3 regions of the Pantoea sp. X-Soil-TKNS-1280 genome follow, and region 3 is predicted to be linked to each of the others. Evidence: predicted binding sites of a transcription regulator. Region 3 holds the regulator's gene; each other region holds the start of a gene.
The links. The regulator LexA, encoded in region 3, represses DNA repair genes until DNA is damaged. The targets are predictions, from matches to a motif close to TNCTGTATGTACATACAGNA.
Positions count from the first base shown of each region.

Region 1: umuD (translesion error-prone DNA polymerase V autoproteolytic subunit) is a predicted target of LexA. The motif match lies at 5,012-5,031, and genes of this name have one in related genera.
Region 2: sulA (SOS-induced cell division inhibitor SulA) is a predicted target of LexA. The motif match lies at 3,249-3,268, and genes of this name have one in related genera.

Region 1 covers NZ_AP035962.1:1,770,147-1,777,168, reverse strand. Annotated here, with positions in the region: gene AC6I8X_RS08365 (hypothetical protein) at 1-1,092, opposite strand, end outside; gene AC6I8X_RS08360 (hypothetical protein) at 1,061-3,127, opposite strand; gene umuC (translesion error-prone DNA polymerase V subunit UmuC) at 3,315-4,577, opposite strand; gene umuD (translesion error-prone DNA polymerase V autoproteolytic subunit) at 4,561-4,995, opposite strand; partial or broken gene AC6I8X_RS08345 (DUF4113 domain-containing protein) at 5,114-5,254, shown strand; gene AC6I8X_RS08340 (Fic family protein) at 5,274-6,353, opposite strand; gene AC6I8X_RS08335 (P-loop nucleotide/nucleoside kinase family protein) at 6,526-7,022, opposite strand, start outside.
Region 2 covers NZ_AP035962.1:1,552,210-1,559,231, reverse strand. Annotated here, with positions in the region: gene AC6I8X_RS07265 (YccF domain-containing protein) at 1-295, shown strand, start outside; gene yccS (YccS family putative transporter) at 305-2,443, shown strand; gene AC6I8X_RS07255 (TfoX/Sxy family DNA transformation protein) at 2,467-3,066, opposite strand; gene sulA (SOS-induced cell division inhibitor SulA) at 3,289-3,780, shown strand; gene ompA (porin OmpA) at 4,136-5,203, shown strand; gene matP (macrodomain Ter protein MatP) at 5,268-5,735, opposite strand; partial or broken gene AC6I8X_RS07235 (AAA family ATPase) at 5,789-7,022, shown strand, end outside.
Region 3 covers NZ_AP035962.1:374,721-381,742, forward strand. Annotated here, with positions in the region: gene ubiC (chorismate lyase) at 1-81, shown strand, start outside; gene ubiA (4-hydroxybenzoate octaprenyltransferase) at 87-971, shown strand; gene plsB (glycerol-3-phosphate 1-O-acyltransferase PlsB) at 1,042-3,465, opposite strand; gene AC6I8X_RS01715 (diacylglycerol kinase) at 3,592-3,960, shown strand; gene lexA (transcriptional repressor LexA) at 4,066-4,680, shown strand; gene dinF (MATE family efflux transporter DinF) at 4,773-6,104, shown strand; gene AC6I8X_RS01730 (CsbD family protein) at 6,262-6,474, shown strand; gene zur (zinc uptake transcriptional repressor Zur) at 6,544-7,022, opposite strand, start outside.

The sequences.
Region 1 (7,022 bases), 1.4 Mb from region 3:
TTGTTTACGCTGGTAATATTCCCGTTCTTTGTCCAGCGTGCTGTGCAGCTCGGTGTACTGTTGTTGCAACCTGTCCCGGTGGCGGATAATTAATTCAGGTAACGCGTATCCCGTACGTAAACGAGAAAGCGGATGGACCGCCTGCAGCATACTATGGCGCAGGTCGGTTAATATCTGCTCGCGCAACCGCTGGCAATAGTCACCATAATCGTCACCCCCCTCAATCAGGGTTTGCCAGGAGTGACCACATTCGAGCGGATAAATGTGTTCGCGCATTTCCGCCGGGAGTTGCAATTCCAGCGTATTGATTTGCTCAAACAAATAAGCCTGCAGCCAGCATTTATCGGGGGAAACACGGCGCAACATTTCCCGGATGGAACTGTTGCTAAAAGTCCGGGTTAATACAACTTTGTAGCGATGTGGCTGCCAGAACCAGTCAGCCAGTAGGTCATTGCCCAACTCCTCGGGTTTCAGAAAGCCTAAATAATCCGCTTTGCCGGTCAGCAGGATCACATCCGCCGAGCGAATAAACTGGCTGGCAAGCTGAGTCACATATTCCCTTTCATTGTCATCCGCAGCCTGAATACCCGGCAGGTCGCGGATTAACAAGCCATTTTGCCGCTGCTGAGGATGGAAGAAACGTTGCGGAATAAATACGTCGATACTGTCGAAGTAGCGCCTGCCCGCCTGAACCTCTTCACGCAGGCTGGCGAAAATATCGGCCGCCCCGCCATCCGACCAGGCGGTTGTTCCCTGGTCTTTGTGGCTAAAATACCAGGCATCATCCCGTGATATCCGGTAACGGTAAGTTCGCGCCGTTGACGCTTTACCTAATGTCTGCCCACCACGCAGCAACTGGTTAAGCTCTTTAAAACAGTCATCCCTGACGCCCAGTAAGGTCAGAATCAGGGATGTTTTTCCCACCTGTGTCGGACCATAGACAATCACCGATATCTGGCGGGAGATGTCTGCATGAGGCTGGATTAACCGCTCGGCATCAACCTGACGCAGCAGGTTGATGTAGCTATTTTCCGCCCAGCGATAGCGCTCGTGGCAAATATCACGCCAGATATTGTTTGATACTGGCTTCATACTGCCGGGCTTCCTTCTGTACCGTCGTGAGTCCCTGAATAGCTAACCAGAGATAGCTTTTCTGCGTGAGGACATCCTGCACACCAAATAAACGGTTGAGGTTGATTTCAATCAGTTGACGCAGATCGCCCATCGTGTCCTGATAACGCTCGATGATGACGTTTTCATTATATTGCGCCAGTTCCTTCATCATCCGTTCAATATACCAGGCCTGAGCTTTATCACTCTCACTCACCACGCCCGCCACCTGATACAACGCAAAAACCGCCGCGCCGACCAGCATCGCTTTCCCTGCTATCGCGACGGGCGTAAATACGCCGCTATCCTCATTTTGCGGTGTGCCCACTTCGCCATCCAGCGTGCCGTCTGCTGCGTCGGCACCGATAAACGCCATCAGCGCGGTTTTCACCGGGTGGATGCTACTCTGCGCGCTAAAAATCGCGTCGAGAATTTGCTGTGGCCGCAACTCGCTGGTTAGCTCTGACGCTGCGGGCATCGCCTGGTTGATCGCCAGCCAACCGCGTGCATATTCCATCGTCATGGCAGGCAGCACTTTTAATAGCGTGGAAAGCTGGTCTAATTGCGGCGGCGCATCGCTTGTTGCAGCCGATCCCAGCAGATGACGCAAAGGGGCCAGCGAGGACGAATTATCCTCCTCAGCCACCGACAAATAGCCCATTGTCGCCGCGGGCGAAGTCAACCGTTGGGGTGACAGCGTCTCCTGAGAGAGACCGTAATGCCTTAACTCACGGCGGTTGAGCGTTTCCAGAGCGACCATATTGTGATCAGCCAGAGACTGCTGCTCAAAGCGGGCTTGCCAGGCGTCCAGTACCCGATTTTTGCGTTCACGATCAATCTCCGCTCCCTGCAATATCAGGCGACGACCGAGTCCTTTTAAATTATTAGCCAGCCCTTCTTCTTCTTCCTGATAACGACGCTGGCAATAATCAGTGGCTTGTTGCCGATGCCCGTCCGTTTCTCTTTTGATGGCTTTACGCAGCTGCTGTTCATAGTGCCCGGCTGCTTTATCGAACGCTTCAAGAATAGCAACGGTACGCTCCTCGCCACTGTCCTGCTCCGCGTACAGCAGATTCAGGTTATCAATAATATCCGCAACATCGTCATTGACCAGAGCCATCAAACGTTCAATCGCGGCCGCTTCGGAAGCGGCGCTATTATGGATACCCTCAGCAAATGCAGCGCTGAGTTCGCCTATCCACTGCGCTTTATTATCGACACCGGCAGCGACCACCGGTGATGAGGTCACATGAAACAGTGCGGCGGCGCTCGCTTTTACTTCGGCCTTCTCCGCATCGTTCAGGCTTTCTGTTTTGGTCACGACGATCACCGGAGAACGATCGGCGAACACACTGCACAGATCGCTCACCAGCAGGCTTTGGTTTGTATTTGCCATTAACGTCGGATCAGTGACCAGCAACACGCCTCTGGCGTTGACCATGACATGCCGCATCATGCCCTGCCAGCGATGATTCTGGCTGTTGCTGATCTCGTAACCGGGCAGCAGTGCCCAGACCATCTCTTCATCAATAAAACTGTCTGACTTATTAATGATTAATTTCGGATAGAGGATTTTTCCCCCTTCTATCTCCTGATTCACCATTTGCGACCAGTCACGCAGCATCTGTTTCAGCTCATCGCCACTGCGCGGCTGGCTGTCAAAAATTTCACCGGTTTTGTGGTGAGCACAGACATAAATAAATTGCGGATAATCACCCTGAACATCGTGCCGCTGCTCAATAAATAACGGTATCTGCTCGCCCCGCCCCGGATTCGCTTCAAGCCAGCTATCGTCAATGCCCAGCAGGCTTTTTGCCAGGGTGGTTTTACCCGCTCCCTGCGTACCGGCAATCGCATAGATAGGTTGTTGATGCAGCATCAGCGTCAGCTCAACCTGACGTAACACGTTTAAAATTTTATGGGTGTTTTCGCTACGCTCATTGCATTCAATTGAGACACGCAACGCAGTACGCAAGGCTTTTGTGAGGTTTGCTAATGTATGGGTGATGAGTGACATATCTGGCGCGGTGTCCTTGTTCGCAGAGGCGATGGCGATCAGAAAAAGGGTAAAATTCAGGAAATGCTCTTATGAGCATCGGCCTGAAACAGAAAATCTTTAATGGAAGGTCACGGGGATGATTGGTGGTGCTGTCCAACAATGACGACTGCATCAGCTCGTAAATCATAACCCTATAATCTGAAAGTTATTTTACGATAGGCAAGTCTGAATACCGTGTTGTATAACAAGGGGACAACATTTCTCGCTTCATCGTCCAGGATTTATTCGTACCCTGGCCTGCAAACCACACTGAGCCACGCCCAGATCTATTAAGCTTGTCGACCACTTTCATGAGTGCGGCGCTGTTTGGCCTCGGTTGATAATCATCGAACAAATTGAGTTGCGCCACTCCCTGGTTGAAAAAATCACTCAACATCACGCCTGCTTTCATATAGCGATAACCGGAAATCCAGATCCGGCCGAGGGCTTCTGTGGCAACACGTATAATATCCCGGGTATCATTGGAAGGTATCATCAGCTTGCCCGATGACTGATTACCATAGAAAACTTCACCCTGGGCATGTGGACTGGTACGGATAAACACGCTGATGTAGCAACAGAATTGCTTCTCTGCGCGTAATTTCTCAGCGGCACGTTCGGCATAGGTGCAAATTGCCTGATGCATATCGCCATACTCCGTGATACGGCTGCCAAAAGAGCGGCTGCATATTATTTGTTGCTTAGTCGGAGAAAACTCTTCCAGCCCCAAACACGGCTCACCACGTAATTCTCTTGAGGTTCTTTCCAGCACCACATTGAAGTGCTTACGCACCACCCAATTTGAACAGTCGGCCAGATGTAAGGCAGTTTCAATTCCCATCAGATTCAGTTTCTTACTAATACGCCGTCCAACGCCCCATACGTCACTGACGGGTACCAGTGCCAGCAGTTTACGCTGGCGATCAACATTTGATAAATCGACCACGCCTCCAGTACCCGGCCATTTTTTTGCTGCGTAATTAGCTAACTTGGCTAATGTTTTGGTCGGGGCAATCCCTACTCCAACAGTCAAACCCGTTTCTCTAAGCAGACGCTTGCGGATTTCGCGACCGAACACCGCAAGGTCGATGCAGCTCCTTACGCCCGTCACATCGAGGAAAGCTTCATCAATTGAATAAATCTCCACCCGCGGAGCCATTTCTTCGAGGATTGTCATCACCCGACGACTCATGTCGGCATACAGCGCGTAATTAGAACTGAACACCTGGACCTGCTGGCGCTTCAGTTCATCCTGCAACTTGAAATAGGGGCTAGCCATGCCAATCCCCAATTCCTTCGCTTCTGCTGAACGTGAAATGATGCATCCATCATTGTTAGAAACGACAACGACAGGTTTACCTTGCAGGTCCGGCCGAAAAACGGTCTCACAGGAAGTATAAAAACTATTTACATCAACAAGCGCGAACATGTCTGTGATCTTTCAGGGTAAACGTGACTACGCCAAAAATTGCCAACTCCTCTTCCGTTCCGAAAACGATAGGAGAGTAATTCCTGTTCCGCGGCATGAGCTGAAGGCGTGGGGAAGTTTGGAGTTCTTTCACCGTGAATTCGCCCGCTACCGCAGCAATCACGATATCACCATGAACTGCAGATAATGAGCGGTCTACAACCAGTAAGTCACCGTGACTTATGCCTGCGTCTACCATCGAATCGCCGCTCACTCTGACAAAGTATGTTGCGCCAGGATGTCTGACAACGAGTTTATTCAAATCGAGACTGTCCTCGACGTAATCCTGAGCGGGGCTGGGAAAGCCGCAGGGTACGCGTTCTATAAAGAGCGGAAGTTGGCTCGTTACATCGGACTCAGAGGGAATAATTAGTTGCATAATGGGCACTCAAAAATACTGTATTCATATACAGTATCAATGATTATTCTGATTGATCAAGAGCCCTGAAGGTGGATTTGCAGAAAGCCGTTGAAGCTCCTCTGAATTTAAGTTGAAACTCATCGACCGTCTGAATGCCTACCAGCGCGGCGCATTATGGTTTGCCGGTCAGGGCATCCAGAAAGCCTGGTCGATGAAACGGGAGATGCTGTCACCCGCCTACACCACGCGGTTTTCTGATGTACTGGTGGTGCGATAATACGTAAACACTGGAGTTTTTAACTGTGGGCTATGATCAATTTGCACAATGGCTCATTGATATAATAGTTAGCCCGGCCGACTTTCTGTTTAATTAAAAAGCCGTGTTCGACCAATTGTTCCAGATATTTAGTCGCTGTAATTCGTGTCACCCCCAGTTCTTCAACAATAAACTCGATTTTAGTGTAGGGGTGGTTAAACAGGTTATTGAGTAAATCCTGACTGTAAATTTTAGGCAGTTGCTCGCGTATGCCATGTTTGACGCTAGCCATCAGTGTTTTCATTTGAGTAATGAGCGAGATGGTATTTTTGGCAGTGTCAATCACACCATCAAGCATAAACAGCAGCCAGGGCTCCCAGTTACCTGAGTCTCTCACCACCTGAAAATTAGCGTAATAAGCCGCTTTGTGATGAATGATAAAACGGCTCAGGTATAACACTGGCAGGTTGAGCAAGTCTTTAACCACCAAATACAGGATATTGAGGATACGCCCCGTCCTGCCATTACCATCATAAAAAGGATGAATACTTTCAAACTGGTGGTGAATGATAGCCATTTTCACCAGGGGGTCAGCTTCACACATGCTGTCATCATTGATAAAGGCGATGAGATTTTCCATCAACAACGCGATTTCATCAGCATGCTGAGGGGGTGTATAAATGATTTCGCCAGTGCTGGCATTCTTCAAATCTGTTCCAGGAAGCCTGCGAAGGCCCGCATTATTGTGCTCCAGTTGCTGTTGCACCGCGAGTATGTCACCAAAGCGGATCAATTTGTTTTGACGCGCGGTGTGAAACCCCTGTTTCAGGGCAAAAGCATAGTCCTGCACCTCTTTAGTGGCAGGTGTGGTGATTGCTTCCTGAAATAAATTAGCCTTGTAGAGTTCATCGTGGGTGGTGACGATATTTTCAACTTCAGAGCTGTCTTTTGCCTCTTGCAATGACAGGGTGTTAATCAATATGGCTTCATTAGGAATGCTGGCCGCCACGCCTTTCAACTCGGCCAGGTAACGATGGGCTTCAGCTGTCTTTTTAAGTACTGCACGTGTCTCCCACTCGTCAATATTATCCAGTGGGAGAGGAGCAAGGTTCGCTGACATAGTTAAAATTCCCCCTTTTTTATATTTATTAAGCCAGATATGTATAAAAAACCGGAGTAATTATACATCAAAGCGGGAATGTGTATGGTTTTTCTCGTTTTATATGCATTTTAAAACAATACCTAAGCATAGTCTGCAGACCAATGCACCAGCAACGTGTTAACCTACACGGCTACGATGCCGGCCAGCTCACCACATTAAACCCCTCTTCTGGCTGCGGGGCGACAAAGTAGCTGTTGATCAGTGCGAACTGCGCATCGGTGGCAGCGAAATCATGTTCACCCGTCGCATTGCGTGCATGCAGCCGCGTTTTGCACAGATCATCCGGCACATCGAGAAAATGCAGCTGATGCGCAGCCTCGGCGGTCTGGATCACCGTTTTCATCCACTGCCGGTTTTGCAGCGTATTGGCGGGAAAATCCAGCACCACCGATACCCCACAGCGCAGCAGCGAGATCAGGTGCGGCGTCATGGCGTTACGCAGTTTCGCGGCACAGCGGACATAATCCGTCACCTCACGCATTTCATCGGCAAACAAATGCGCCAGCCAGGCATCTTCACTGATGATCACCGCGCCCGTTTCCTGAGCCAGCCGATGTGCCAGCGTCGATTTCCCGGCAGCAATTTTGCCGCACAGCAGATGTAAAGTGGCGGGGGATTGTGTTAACG
Region 2 (7,022 bases), 1.2 Mb from region 3:
GCCATTTGGTAATGAAGCGGTGCACATTGATGTCCTGCGTCCAGACAGCAAAAACCAGGTGATGAACGCGGGTGGTACCTTTCTCAACATCTTCTGGCTGGTGTTTTTTGGCTGGTGGCTGTGCCTGATGCATATTTCTGCCGGTATCGTACAGTGCCTGACAATTATCGGTATTCCTGTTGGCATTGCCAATTTCAAGATTGCTGCCATCGCTTTGTGGCCGGTGGGACGTCGCGTAGTGTCGGTGGAAGAAGCTCAGGCAGCGCGGGAAGCCAATGCCCGCCGTCGTTACTAAGGCTGCACCATGATATATGATGCTTTACCTGGCTGGCGTCGTTATCTGTTTAACAGCAGCCTGCGTTACTTACTGCGTATTTTTTTCGCCCTTGCGGGGTGCGCCGCTGTACCCTGGTGGCTACAGCAGATTGAGTGGACGATCCCACTCACCCTGGGTGTCGTGGCGGCAGCACTGGCCGATCTCGACGATCGTCTGGCAGGACGCCTGCGTAATCTGCTGATTACCCTTATCTGTTTTTGTGTCGCTTCGGTATCCGTCGAATTGCTGTTCCCCTATCCCTGGGCCTTTGTCATCGGTCTGGCACTGTCAACCTGGGGATTTATTCTGCTGGGGGCGCTCGGACAGCGTTACGCCACCATCGCCTTCGGTGCCCTGCTTATTGCCGTCTATACCATGCTCGGCACGGGTCTGTTTCACCAATGGTGGATGCAGCCCTCCCTGCTGCTGCTGGGGGCCTTGTGGTACAACCTGCTGACCTTAATCGGCCATCTGATCTTCCCGGTACGCCCGGTTCAGGAACAGCTGGCAGCCAGTTTCTCCCAGCTGGCGCGCTACCTGGATGCCAAAGCCAGCCTCTTTGATCCCGATGGTGGTGAGCTGGATGATGCCGCCCTGATCGCCACTGCCATGGTGAACAGCCAACTGGTGGCCCAGCTAAACCTCACCAAAAGTACCATTCAAAGCCGATTGCGTGGCGATCGAGGCTCCCGCAGTACCAGGCGCAGCCTGCACTATTATTTTGTCGCCCAGGATATTCATGAACGCGCCAGCTCATCCCATCTGCAATATCATCAACTACGTGACGACTGGCGCTACAACGAAGTGCTGTTTCGGTTTCAGCGTTTGCTGAATATGCAGGCACACGCCTGTCGTCAGTTGGCTGAGAACATTTTATTGCGCCAGCCATGGCACCACGATACACACTTTGAACGCGCTTTTGAGCGGCTGGAAACCGCACTGGCACGCTTGCAGCAAAGCGCTCCTGATGAAGCCAATATCCGCGCCTTGTTCTGGCTGTTACGCAATTTGCGCGCCATGGACGCTCAACTGGCGTCGATTGAGTCAGAACAAAAGCTGGCACAACCCGCCGCATCAAGCGATGACAACCTTTCCAGCGATGAGTTAAGCGGCTGGGCGGATATCCGCTTGCGTATTAGCCGCCATCTCACACCGACTTCAGCGCTATTCCGACACGCAGTCAGAATGACACTGGTGTTATGCGTGGGCTATGGCTTTATTCAACTAACGGGCTTACACCGTGGCTACTGGATTCTGCTCACCAGCCTGTTCGTCTGCCAGCCGAACTACAATGCCACACGACGTCGCCTCGCACTGCGCATTGGTGGCACACTGGCGGGGATAGCCATCGGTTTGCCGGTATTGTGGCTGGTACCTTCAATAGAAGGACAGCTGATATTGATCGTCCTCAGTGGTGTGCTGTTTTTTGCCTTTCGGCAAATACAATATGCTCAGGCGACTCTGTTCATTACGCTGCTGGTGCTGCTGTGCTTCAATCTGCTGGGTGAAGGTTTTGAAGTCGCGCTGCCGCGTGTCATGGATACACTGCTGGGCTGTGGTCTGGCATGGCTGGCTGTAGCCTTCGTCTGGCCGGACTGGCGCTTCCGTCAGTTACCCGCCGTAGCCGAGCGCACCCTGAATGCCAACTGTCGCTACCTTGATGCCATTATGGAGCAATATCATCAGGGTAAAGATAACCGTCTGGCTTATCGCGTGGCTCGCCGCGATGCACACAACGCCGATGCAGAACTGGCCTCGGTGGTTTCCAATATGAGCAGCGAAGCCCGTTATCAGCAATCATTACGTGAAAATGCCTTTCGGCTGCTGTGCCTGAATCACTCCTTTCTCAGCTATATTTCGGCGCTCGGGGCGCATCGAGTCGGGCTGAGCGACCCGACGTTACTGGCTTTGCTGGATGATGCGGTATGCTTCGTTGAAGATGTTTTGCAAATTGAACGGGTCAGCGATGCTGAGGCCGCCCGGATGCAGCAAGACCTGCTCCATCGTCTGGCCGGAATGAAAGCCAGTCCGGAAACGCAGGCACCGTTAGTTTTACAACAGCTGGGATTACTCATCGCCCTGCTGCCGGAAATTGCGCGCCTGCGTCGCATCCTCGTAGCGGCTTAAAAACGAAACGCTCTGCTATGTCACTAGCGGAGCGTTTTTTGATACCACGCGCAAAGCTCTGCTCGCACCTCACTCGGCAGCGCTGCCTCATGATGTCCGGAAATCGCTCCCTGTAACGCCAGCAGTGTTTTCAGGCCAATATGCTTATTCACCGTCCGCAATTTTAGCCAACTCTGCTTCGCGCCGATTTCATACAAATGTTTTACCGAACAAATACCGACCTTATGCAGCAGCATCTCCATACGCATGCTGAGATTGGGTAAATCCTTTAACCGCAACGTGACATATTTGGTCTCAAGCTCATCGCGCGCCGCCCGTAAAGCGCTGGCTGACAACCGCATCAACCGTTCTGGCTCCTGCCAAAGCCACTTATCAACTTTGAAATAGTTCAGGACCACAGGTATCCCACGTTTGCGATAAACCAGCGGCTCCATAGGGCGTTCAACTGCATAATCCGTCACCGCTTCACAGGCACGTAAGTAGAGTGAATCGTCACTGATAAACGCAAAGACCACCTTTTCCACGGTAAGCGCATAGCCACCAAACTGCGTGCGAGATTCAACTTTTCCCAGTGCCGCCAGCCGCACTTTTGATTGCTCAACAACCGGATGAGTTTTTTTCATGCTGACACCTTCCTGAAGTCCTTTTACCAGAAAAATCCTAATAAATATCCATTTATTCATCGGGTTAGAAGATATGAAAAACGATCTGGCTGTTCAATGAATAAATGCAGCCAGAGCAAAAAATGTGCAGAATTTGCGAGACGTTTTCAGAAATTGAGGTTGATCTTTATCCAGGAAGTCATTACTGTATATTCATACAGTTCATTACTGAGTGATTAAATTATGCGTACTCAATTCTCTGGCACCGCTGATCGTTCTCACCGTTTTGCAACTTCAGGTGTAGCACAACCTACTCTGGGTGGCATTACAGAGCTGCGTTACAGTGAACAACCCGGCATGATGCAACTTATGCTGTTGCCAGTTCTGCAACAATTGAGCCTGCAATCACGCTGGCAGCTGTGGTTAACACCAGCACACAAACTGAATCGCCAGTGGATGCAGCAGTCAGGTTTGCCGCTGGAAAAGAGTATGCATATCACCAAAAGTGAACGTTACAGTACGGTAGAAAGTATGGTCAAAGCCCTGCGTACCGGAAACTATAGCGTGGTTCTGGCATGGATTCCGTACGAGCTTAATGATGAAGAGCGCTGGGAACTAAAACAGGCAGCAGCAGAAGGTGAAGCTTTGGGGCTGGTTATGCGTCCGCAAGGGTACGAAGCTGTTTTGTCGAGACAACCGTCTGCGCCAAAAATTCCCTCAGATTTGTTTCATTAAGTAAAATTAAGATTTTTCTCACAACGTTTTTTGCGGAAGTTAACGCTAAGCCACTGATTCTTGTCCAGCCAGCTTAGACAATGGCTTAGCCGTTTTTTTCATTTCTGATCACGAAGATTATGCCATGTCAATTGTTAAAATGTGTGTATAAACCCCTGTTTTTTTATCGCCTGGCGTCACATCATACTTGTAAGTTTCCAATCTCGTTGTAGACTTTACCTCGCCAGGGTGCTCAATAACCTCCGTTTTTTTCGGTAGAGTCATAAGCGAGCATGTTGACCCGGCGAAGGATTGGATTACAACCAAGAGCAAACATTTTTGCTCATTGCCTATTTGGATGATAACGAGGCGCAAAATGAAAAAGACAGCTATCGCAATTGCAGTGGCACTGGCTGGCTTCGCTACCGTAGCGCAGGCCGCTCCTAAAGATAACACCTGGTATACCGGTGCTAAACTGGGCTGGTCTCAGTACCACGACAAAGGTTACTACGGTAACGGTTACGTGAACAACGACGGTCCGACTCATCAGGATCAGCTGGGTGCAGGCGCATTCCTGGGCTACCAGGCTAACCCGTACCTGGGCTTCGAGCTGGGCTATGACTGGCTGGGCCGTATGCCTTATAAAGGCAACAACATCAATGGCGCATTCAAAGCACAAGGCGTTCAGCTGGCTGCTAAACTGAGCTACCCAATCACTGACGATCTGGACGTTTATACCCGTCTGGGCGGCATGGTATGGCGTGCTGATTCAACTCAGAACAACAACGGCGTTCGCATCAGCGATCACGACACCGGCGTTTCTCCGCTGGCTGCTGTTGGTGTTGAATACGCACTGACCCAAAACTGGGCTGCTCGTCTGGACTACCAGTGGGTTAACAACATCGGCGATGCTGGCACCGTTGGCGCACGCCCTGACAACAGCATGCTGAGCGTCGGTGTTTCTTACCGTTTCGGTCAGGATGAAGCTGCTGCCCCGGTTGTAGCTCCGGCTCCTGCCCCGGCTCCGGTTGTTGAAACCAAGCGTTTCACCCTGAAGTCTGACGTCCTGTTCAACTTCAACAAAGCTACCCTGAAACCAGAAGGTCAGCAGGCTCTGGATCAGCTGTACAGCCAGCTGAGCTCACTGGACCCGAAAGACGGTTCAGTCGTTGTTCTGGGCTTCACCGACCGTATCGGTTCAGAGCAGTACAACCAGAAACTGTCTGAGAAACGCGCTCAGTCTGTTGTCGATTACCTGGTTTCTAAAGGTATCCCGTCCAACAAGATCTCTGCACGTGGTATGGGCAAATCTAACCCGGTTACTGGCAACACCTGTGACAGCGTGAAAGGCCGCAATGCCCTGATCGACTGCCTGGCGCCGGACCGTCGCGTTGAAATCGACGTGAAAGGTATCAAAGACGTGGTAACTCAGCCGCAGGCTTAAGTTCACACGCGATAAAAACCCCGCCTCGGCGGGGTTTTTTATTGCTGTTTATCAGGAACGAAAGCTATTCGTTCTCTGCGCCATCTTTTCCCAGAATTGCCTGTAAATCCTGCTTCAGTGTAGACATCTGGCTGGCATACTTCTCTTTACGTTCTGCATCTTCAATCAGCTGCACAATAGTGTCAGAAAGGGTACTGCTACGACGTTGTGCTAACCCTGCCAGACGCTGCCACACCAGATATTCCAGGTCGATGGATTTCTTCCTGGTATGCTGATGTTCGGCATTAAAATGGCGTTTCCGACGTGCCCGGATGGTCTGCTTAAGACGATTATCCAGATCGGGATGAATATGCTGGGCAATCCATTCGTTGACCTCTACCGGGCTATTTTCCATCGACAGCAAGGCATCGACCGCGACCTGGGCTGCACTCAGTTCCAGATGACGGGTGATCAGCTCACCTTCCCGATGCTTTTTCACCAGGTATTTCCACTTCCATCCACTTTCAAGATTTTCGAGTTGCTGGTATTTCATCGGAATCTCATCGTGATCACGTAACAAACTAAGAATAACAGCTTTTTTCCCGGATGCAGCAAGGAAAAACATGTTGCAACCGTCACAATTCGGGCCGGAACTCCGCAGTGCTTAACCCGGTTGATTCCTGTATAATCGCGCTTTTCCCGAATCTGACGAATGGAATATTTTGACCAGCTCTCAACTCACGTGGCAAGCCCTGCAGCCGGATAGCACCCGCTACCAATCCATTTTCTCTGACGTCTCACTGGAAGATAGCGATAGTCTGGCCGCGGTCCAGCCGCGTCTGCTGAATGCGCTGGCGCATTTGCATCATCAGCAACAAGGATTACCACTGCTGTTGTTACGCAGCCAGGAAAATAACGATTATCTCGCCTGGATTGCCAGTGCTGCGCAGCGTTTCCAGCCAGAAACGACAACCCTTGCGGGGGGCGATTATCTGGTTATGGGCGACAATGTGAGTCTGCTGCCGCCGACTGACAACAGCCGACCTTTTACCAGCCAGGGCGGCGTGCATTATGCCGACTGGATTGAATTTGAACAGCTTTTCGGTTGCGTGCGTCAGTATAAAGATCGTGTGCAGCTGGAGCCGGGGTTATTGCATCGTGCTAACGGTGGCACACTTATTCTGAGCGTAACCACGCTGCTGGCACAGCCATTGATGTGGTTACGCCTGAAAAAAAGCGTCGAATCAGGCCGTTTTGACTGGTATTCGCAGGATGAGCGCCAGCCATTGCCAGTCGCTATTCCTCCTCTGCCCCTCCGGTTGCGCCTGATTCTTTGCGGCGAACGTGATGCACTGGCTGATTTTCAGGCGCTGGACACAGAAGCGCATGAGATGGCGCTTTACAGTGAGTTTGAAGAAAACCTCCAGGTGCTGGATGAAGAAGACATGACCTCCTGGTGCCAGTGGACACTAAACCTGGCACGTCAGGCCGGTCTGCCCGATCCGGAAGAGGACTTCTGGCCGCTGCTGATCAACGAGGCGGTACGCAACACTGGCGATCAGGATACGCTGCCACTTTGTCCACGCTGGCTGCGCCGCCAGATGCAGGAAGCGGCATTGCACGGTGACGCACTCAATGCCGAAGCGCTGAAAGACGCACTGGAAGCTCGTCAGTGGCGGGAAAGTTTCCTCGCCGACCGAATGCGTGATGAAATTCTGCTCAATCAGATCATGATCGAGACAGAAGGTGAAGCGGTAGGTCAGATCAATGGCCTTTCGGTCATTGAATTCCCGGGTCATCCGCGTCCCTGGGGCGAACCTTCCCGTATTACCTGTGTGGT
Region 3 (7,022 bases):
CGTCTATCGGGCAAGCCGCTGTTGTTAACTGAACTGTTTTTACCTGCGTCACCGCTGTACCGCACGCAGGTTCAAGGATAAAGATTGTGCAAAAGACTCTGGGAATAAATAAATTGCAGGCGTACAGCCGCCTGATGCGTATAGATAAACCCATTGGTACCTTGCTGTTGCTGTGGCCCACACTATGGGCGCTGTGGTTATCGGGGATGGCGATCCCGCCGTTATCGGTACTGCTGGTGTTTGTGTTGGGTGTGATCGTGATGCGTGCAGCCGGTTGTGTGATCAATGACTACGCTGACCGTAAAGTCGATGGGCATGTGAAACGCACTGCCGCCCGCCCGCTAGCCAGTGGCCTGGTGTCTGAGAAAGAGGCAAAGCTGCTGTTTGTTGGCCTGGCGTTGTTGGCATTTGTGCTGGTACTGACCATGAATCTTATGACGATTCTGCTGTCGGTTGTCGGGCTGGCACTGGCCTGGGTCTATCCCTTTATGAAGCGCTATACCCATCTGCCACAGGTGGTCCTGGGCGCGGCATTTGGCTGGGCGATTCCGATGGGTTGGGCCGCAGTTAGTGAGTCCTTACCTCTGGTTTGCTGGCTGGTGTTTATTGCTAACCTGTGCTGGACCGTTGCATACGATACGCAATACGCCATGGTGGACAGGGATGATGATCTGAAGATTGGGGTGAAATCGACGGCGATTCTGTTTGGTCGGTATGACAAGCTGATCATCGGCCTGCTACAACTGGCGACGCTGGGTCTGATGGCTGTGGTGGGATTACTGCTGAATCTGAATGGTGCATTTTACTGGTCGCTGCTGCTGGCGGCAGGTTTGTTTGTCCATCAACAGAAACTGATTGCCCGGCGCGAGCGTGAGCCCTGCTTCCAGGCGTTCCTCAACAATAACTACGTTGGCCTGGTGCTGTTTATTGGCATTCTGTTGAATACCCTGCCGTTTATTGGTTTGATGTAGTCGCGGTAGATCAGATGAAAAAAAAGCCGTCATCGGTAAAGGATGACGGCTTTTTTATTTCTGGCTGGCGTTAATCGTGAACGGTGGCGCTCTCAATCGTCAGGCGCACATCGCTGGTGACCAGCTCTGCCAGCATCAGCCACATAATCTGCGTACGTTGCACATCGGCATCGCCGCTGTCGTTGAGATAGCCCTCATCTCGCAGGGTCATCACCAGTGTCGTGAATACCGCTTTATCGAAGAACTCTGGTGCATTAATGCCATGGAGCACTGACAGGCGCTGTGCCAGCGTGCGGCTCTCTTTCTCCAGCGTGCCCCGGTTGATGCTGGGTTTCGCGCTGAGGATGGAGAAGGTAATGGCAAAACGCTGTAAGGTTTCACGAATACCGGCTGCCAATAGCTGAAGGGTACGAGAGCGTGCAGCACTCAGCTTCAGCAGGCCATCCTGTTGGCTCACCAGACCCTGGCGCGCCATTTCAGCACAAAGATTCTGCAGCAAGACAGGTAACTCATCGCTGCTCCAGCGCAGGAACAGTTCACTCTTCAGCATTGGATACACCAGACTCACCTGGCGCAGTAACTCCGCTTCACTGATTTCCCGGTGCTGCTGCACAATCGCGGCAATCAATGATGGCATAACCAGCATATGCTGGATATTGTTGCGGTAATAGGTCATCAGAACCGCCTGCTCGCGCGGCAGAATGATGATGTCACCAATGTTGTCCTGCTCGGTCTCAAACTTGTTCATGCCCATGGCGTGATCAAGCAGCGCTTCAGCACTGAGGTCCGGCACTGTGGCTTCTGACGAGTAAGGGACATTGCGCAGCAACTGGGTATAGCATTCCAGTTGCTCAATCAGTTGCTCGCGGGTAAGCGAACGCTGACGAGATGCCAGCAGTGCGGTAACGCACAGGTTCATCGCATTGGCGGCCCCGGCTTCGTTAATTCGCACCATCAGACGGTTCGCGATGTCATTGACGGCGGGGGTCATCCACGCCTGACGCGGTGGTTCAATCGGATCGATGGACTCACGCCATTCCGGCACATGTTTGTTCAGGTAATTCACCAGCGGCAGCGGTTCGCCGAAGTTGACATAACCCTGGCCCAGATTGCGCAACTTGCGCAGGCCGCGCACCATCTGCATAAAGCCTTCTTTTTCTTTCACCGCCCCGCGCAGTTCTTTGGCGTAGGTCCCCACTTCCATCACATGCTCGTACCCAATGTAAATCGGCACGAAGGTGATCGGACGGCTGCTGCCACGCAACAGGGCCTGTAACGTCATCGACAGGGTGCCGGTTTTCGGGTCCAGCAGGCGGCCGGTACGTGAACGTCCACCCTCGACAAAGTATTCAACCGAGTAGCCGCGATTAAACAACTCGCCAAGATATTCACGAAAAACAGTAGAATAGAGCTTGTTGCCTTTAAAGGTACGGCGAATAAAGAACGCACCCAGGCGACGGAAAATCGGACCGGCAGGCCAGAAGTTAAGATTGATACCGGCAGCGATGTGCGGTGGTACCAGGCCCTGGTGGTAAAGCACATAGGAGAGCAGCAGGTAATCCATATGGCTGCGATGGCAGGGAACATAGACAATCTCGTGACCATCCTGTGCCAGCTGACGTACGCGCTCGCCGCCATTGACGTTGATACCCTGATAGAGTCGGCTCCACATCCATCCCATGACGCGGTCAGTGACGCGGATGGCCTCATAGGAGAAGTCAGCCGCAATCTCTTCCATCATTTCAATGGCGTTCTGCTGTGCCTTCTCATGGGAAATCTTTTTGCTGCGCGCTTCATCTTCCACAGCCTTTTCAATGGCTTTCGATTGCAACAGCTTGTTAAACAGATCCTGGCGGGCGGGTAAACGCGGGCCGATGGCAGCCAGACGCTGGCGGGCGAAGTGAATACGCGCCACGCGGGCCAGTTTTTGCGCAATTGACTTGTCAGTTCCATGCTCGGTTGCCATCTGACGTAGCGACACTGTCGGCGAGAAGCGGACAAAGCTGTCGCGGCCATGCCAGAGAATGGCAAAGAACTTCTGTACACCGTTAAGAATGCGCAGATGTGGCGTCTGTTCACCCTGTACTTCACGGCCTGGTGCGCGTCCAAACATCACCGACACGGGCAGCATTTGCACATCCAGTTCGGGGTTGCTGCGATGCAGATCGAGATAGTCATGAAATAGCTTCACTGACTCCAGATTCGGCACGAAATAAGGGAAAACGCGCGGACCGTCGTGGATAAAGACATAGCGTGGCAACAACGTACCATCAATTTCCAGCGGTGTAAGCGGATCCGGCAGATCGTGTTTCAGACACTGCGAACGCAGTGTGAGTAGATCGGCCTTGGAATCGTAAGGCAGCACATATAGGATTGGCCGCGTTGAATCTAACCCATGTTCAGACACAGGATCCGACGGAATAGCCTTACTCTTTACCAAAATGGAGAGTGGTAAATTCAATAATTTATAATAAAGTTTACGCCAACCTGACATAGACAACTTTAAGCCTCTTGTTAGCAAAGCGCGGCAAGCATACCAGAAAGTGCCGCGAAGATCTGTGGCCGTGCCATTCCCGGCTGCCCAGACATTGACGTCAAAACGAGTAAAGGGTTCAACGACATGGCAAATAACGTCACCGGTATTCTCAGGATAGTGAAAGCTGCCGGTTATTCCTGGCAGGGATTGCGCGCCGCCTGGCAACATGAAGCGGCATTTCGCCAGGAGGCTATCGCCGCACTGGTGGCGATTGTGGTGGCATGCTGGCTGGATGTTGACGCAATCTCCCGCGTACTCATGATCGGTTCTGTGGTGCTGGTGGTCATCGTTGAGATTATGAATAGTGCCATTGAAGCCGTCGTCGACCGCATTGGTCAGGAGCGTCATCCGCTGGCCGGACGCGCGAAAGACATGGGGTCGGCTGCTGTATTGTTAGCTATCTTACTGGCTATTTTCGTCTGGATCGCGCTGCTTTGGTCGCATTTGCGATAAGGATTCCGGATTCATCAACTCGCTGATTTTTCCCTCAGTTTTGGTTTCCATTTCGCCAATACCTGTATATACTCACAGCGACTGTATAAACAACCAGGGGGCGGGATGAAAGCGTTAACCAGCAGGCAGCAACAGGTCTATGATCTGATTCGCGACCATATCAACCAGACGGGCATGCCGCCAACGCGTGCGGAAATTGCTGCTCAACTGGGCTTCCGCTCACCGAATGCGGCAGAAGAGCATCTGAAGGCTCTGGCACGCAAAGGCGTGATTGAAATCGTCTCCGGAGCGTCGCGCGGTATTCGTTTATTAATGGAAGAAGAAGCCAGTGAGGGGCTGCCGCTGATTGGCCGTGTCGCCGCGGGTGAACCGTTACTGGCCCAGGAGCATATCGAGGCTCACTACCAGGTTGATGCCAACCTCTTCAAACCTACCGCTGATTTCCTGCTGCGCGTTAGCGGCATGTCGATGAAAGATATCGGCATTATGGATGGTGACTTACTGGCGGTACACAAGACTCAGGAAGTGCGCAATGGCCAGGTCGTGGTGGCGCGCATTGATGATGAAGTCACAGTGAAACGCTGGAAAAAGCAGGGCGCGATTGTGCAGCTGCTGCCAGAAAACAGTGACTTCCAGCCGATTGTGGTCGATACCCGTGAACAGTCACTCACCGTTGAAGGGCTGGCGGTGGGTATCGTGCGCAACGGCGAATGGCTTTAATCCTTTAAATCCCCCACTACGGTAGCGCCTCTGCGCTGCCGTGGTTTGATTTGCCAAAATAACTGTAGCGCAGCACAAACCGGGACGGGCTGATGCAGCTGTTTTCCTCCTCTGATAAGACACTCTGGCGGCTGGCGCTGCCGATGATCCTTTCGAATATCACGGTGCCATTGCTCGGCGTGGTGGATACCGCGGTGATTGGCCATCTTGACAGTCCGATCTATCTCGGTGGCGTGGCAGTGGGTAGCACGGCAACCAGCTTCATTTTTATGCTGCTGCTGTTTTTACGCATGAGCACGACCGGACTGACTGCGCAGGCATTTGGTGCCAGCGATAAAACGGCGCTGGCGCGTGCGCTTACCCAACCGTTGCTTATCGCATTGATCGCAGGCGTGTTGTTTATGTTGCTGCGCACACCTGTCAGCAATCTGGCGGCTGCGCTAATGGGGGGCAGCGTTGCGGTACAGCAACAGGCGCAGCTGTTTATTCAGATTCGCTGGCTCAGTGCTCCCGCTACGCTGGCTAATCTGGTACTCCTGGGCTGGCTGTTGGGTGTGCAGTATGCACGTGCACCCGTTGTTTTGCTGGTGGTGGGCAACCTGGTTAATATTCTGCTGGATCTGCTGTTTGTGCTCGGTCTGCACTGGGGAGTGGCAGGTGCTGCTGCGGCTACAGCGCTGGCCGAATATGTCACCCTGGGTGTCGGGCTGTTAATGGTCGCTCGGGTATTAAAGCTACGTGGTATTGATTTCACCCTGCTAAAAGCGAGCTGGCGCGGTGGTGCCGCCCGCCTGTTTCGTCTCAATCGCGACATTATGTTGCGCTCATTTCTGCTGCAAATCTGTTTTGCTTCTCTGACGATCTTTGGCGCGCGCATTGGGCCGGATGTGGTTGCAGTCAACGCGGTTCTGCTGATGTTTCTCACTTTCACAGCTTACGCATTGGATGGTTTCGCTTATGCGGTTGAAGCCTGCTCTGGTGAAGCGGTTGGTGCGAAAGATCGCAGCCAGTTGTTGTTGGTCTGGCACGCGGCATGCCGTCAGGCGGGCCTGGTGGCGTTGCTGTTCGCCATGATGTATGCCCTGTGCGGGGTGCAAATTGTCGGGTTGCTGACCTCGCTGGACGAACTCCGCGAAGCCGCCGACCGTTACCTGGTGTGGCAGGTGGTGATGCCCCTGGTGGGGGTATGGTGTTATCTGCTGGATGGCATGTTTATCGGCGCGACGCGTGGCAGGGAAATGCGTAACAGCATGGCGCTGGCGGCGCTGGGTTATGGCCTGTCGTTGCTCACCTTACCCTGGTTGGGAAATCATGGTTTGTGGCTGGCGGTGACGGTATTTCTGGCATTACGCGGACTCACGTTGTGGCTGGTCTGGCGTCATCACTGGCGTCACGATAGTTGGTTTTCGCATAGTGGAATATAATTTGTTAATTACAGATTAATCCGTAAGTGTGCTATCTGATATTCATTGTCTACTATAATTATCCTTAACAGCGCAATTAAGTAGCGTGTTATATCGGTTTTTACCTTCAGGAAATGGGTATGCCGTCAACTCACTGGAAATGACATGGAGAACGGTTATGAACAAAGACGAAGCGAGTGGAAACTGGAAGCAATTCAAAGGGAAAGTGAAAGAAAAATGGGGCAAGCTGACTGATGATGATATGACCGTCATCGAAGGGAAACGTGATCAGCTTGTCGGTAAAATTCAGGAACGCTACGGCTACGCTAAAGACCAGGCCGAGCGTGAAGTGAAAGACTGGGAAAGTCACAACAAGGATCACCGCTGGTAACGGACCCGTTTAAGGACGATGCTCCTAAGCTCCGATCCTGATGATCGGGTTGGCACAAGGAGGTGCCATTTATCCCTTCCTCAACCGCTTTTTGCCTTCAACCTGATGATCATGATCGCAACTTTCATGATGGGTACAGGCTTCCACTTCGGCACAATTTTCACAGAGTCCGTGGGCTTCAATCACGCTATGGCGCAACGCAAAACCCGCTTGTTCAGCCAATCCGGAGATGATCTTTTCAACGCCATGCGCATGTTTTTCACTGACGGCTGCACAGCGGTCACAAACCAGCATCACTGAGGTGTGTGCAGGTTCATCAAAATGATGGCAGACCACGTAGCTGTTGTTGGATTCAACGCGATGGATAAATCCCTGCTCCAGCAGAAAATCCAGTGCGCGATAGATGGTTGGCGGTTTTGCCTGGGGTTCACTGACGCGCAATTGATCCAGTAAATCATAAGCACTGATCGATCCATTTTGCTCGGCCATCAGGCGTAGCACTTCGGCACGTTGTGTGGTCAGACGCACGCCGCGTTGCAGGCAAAGCG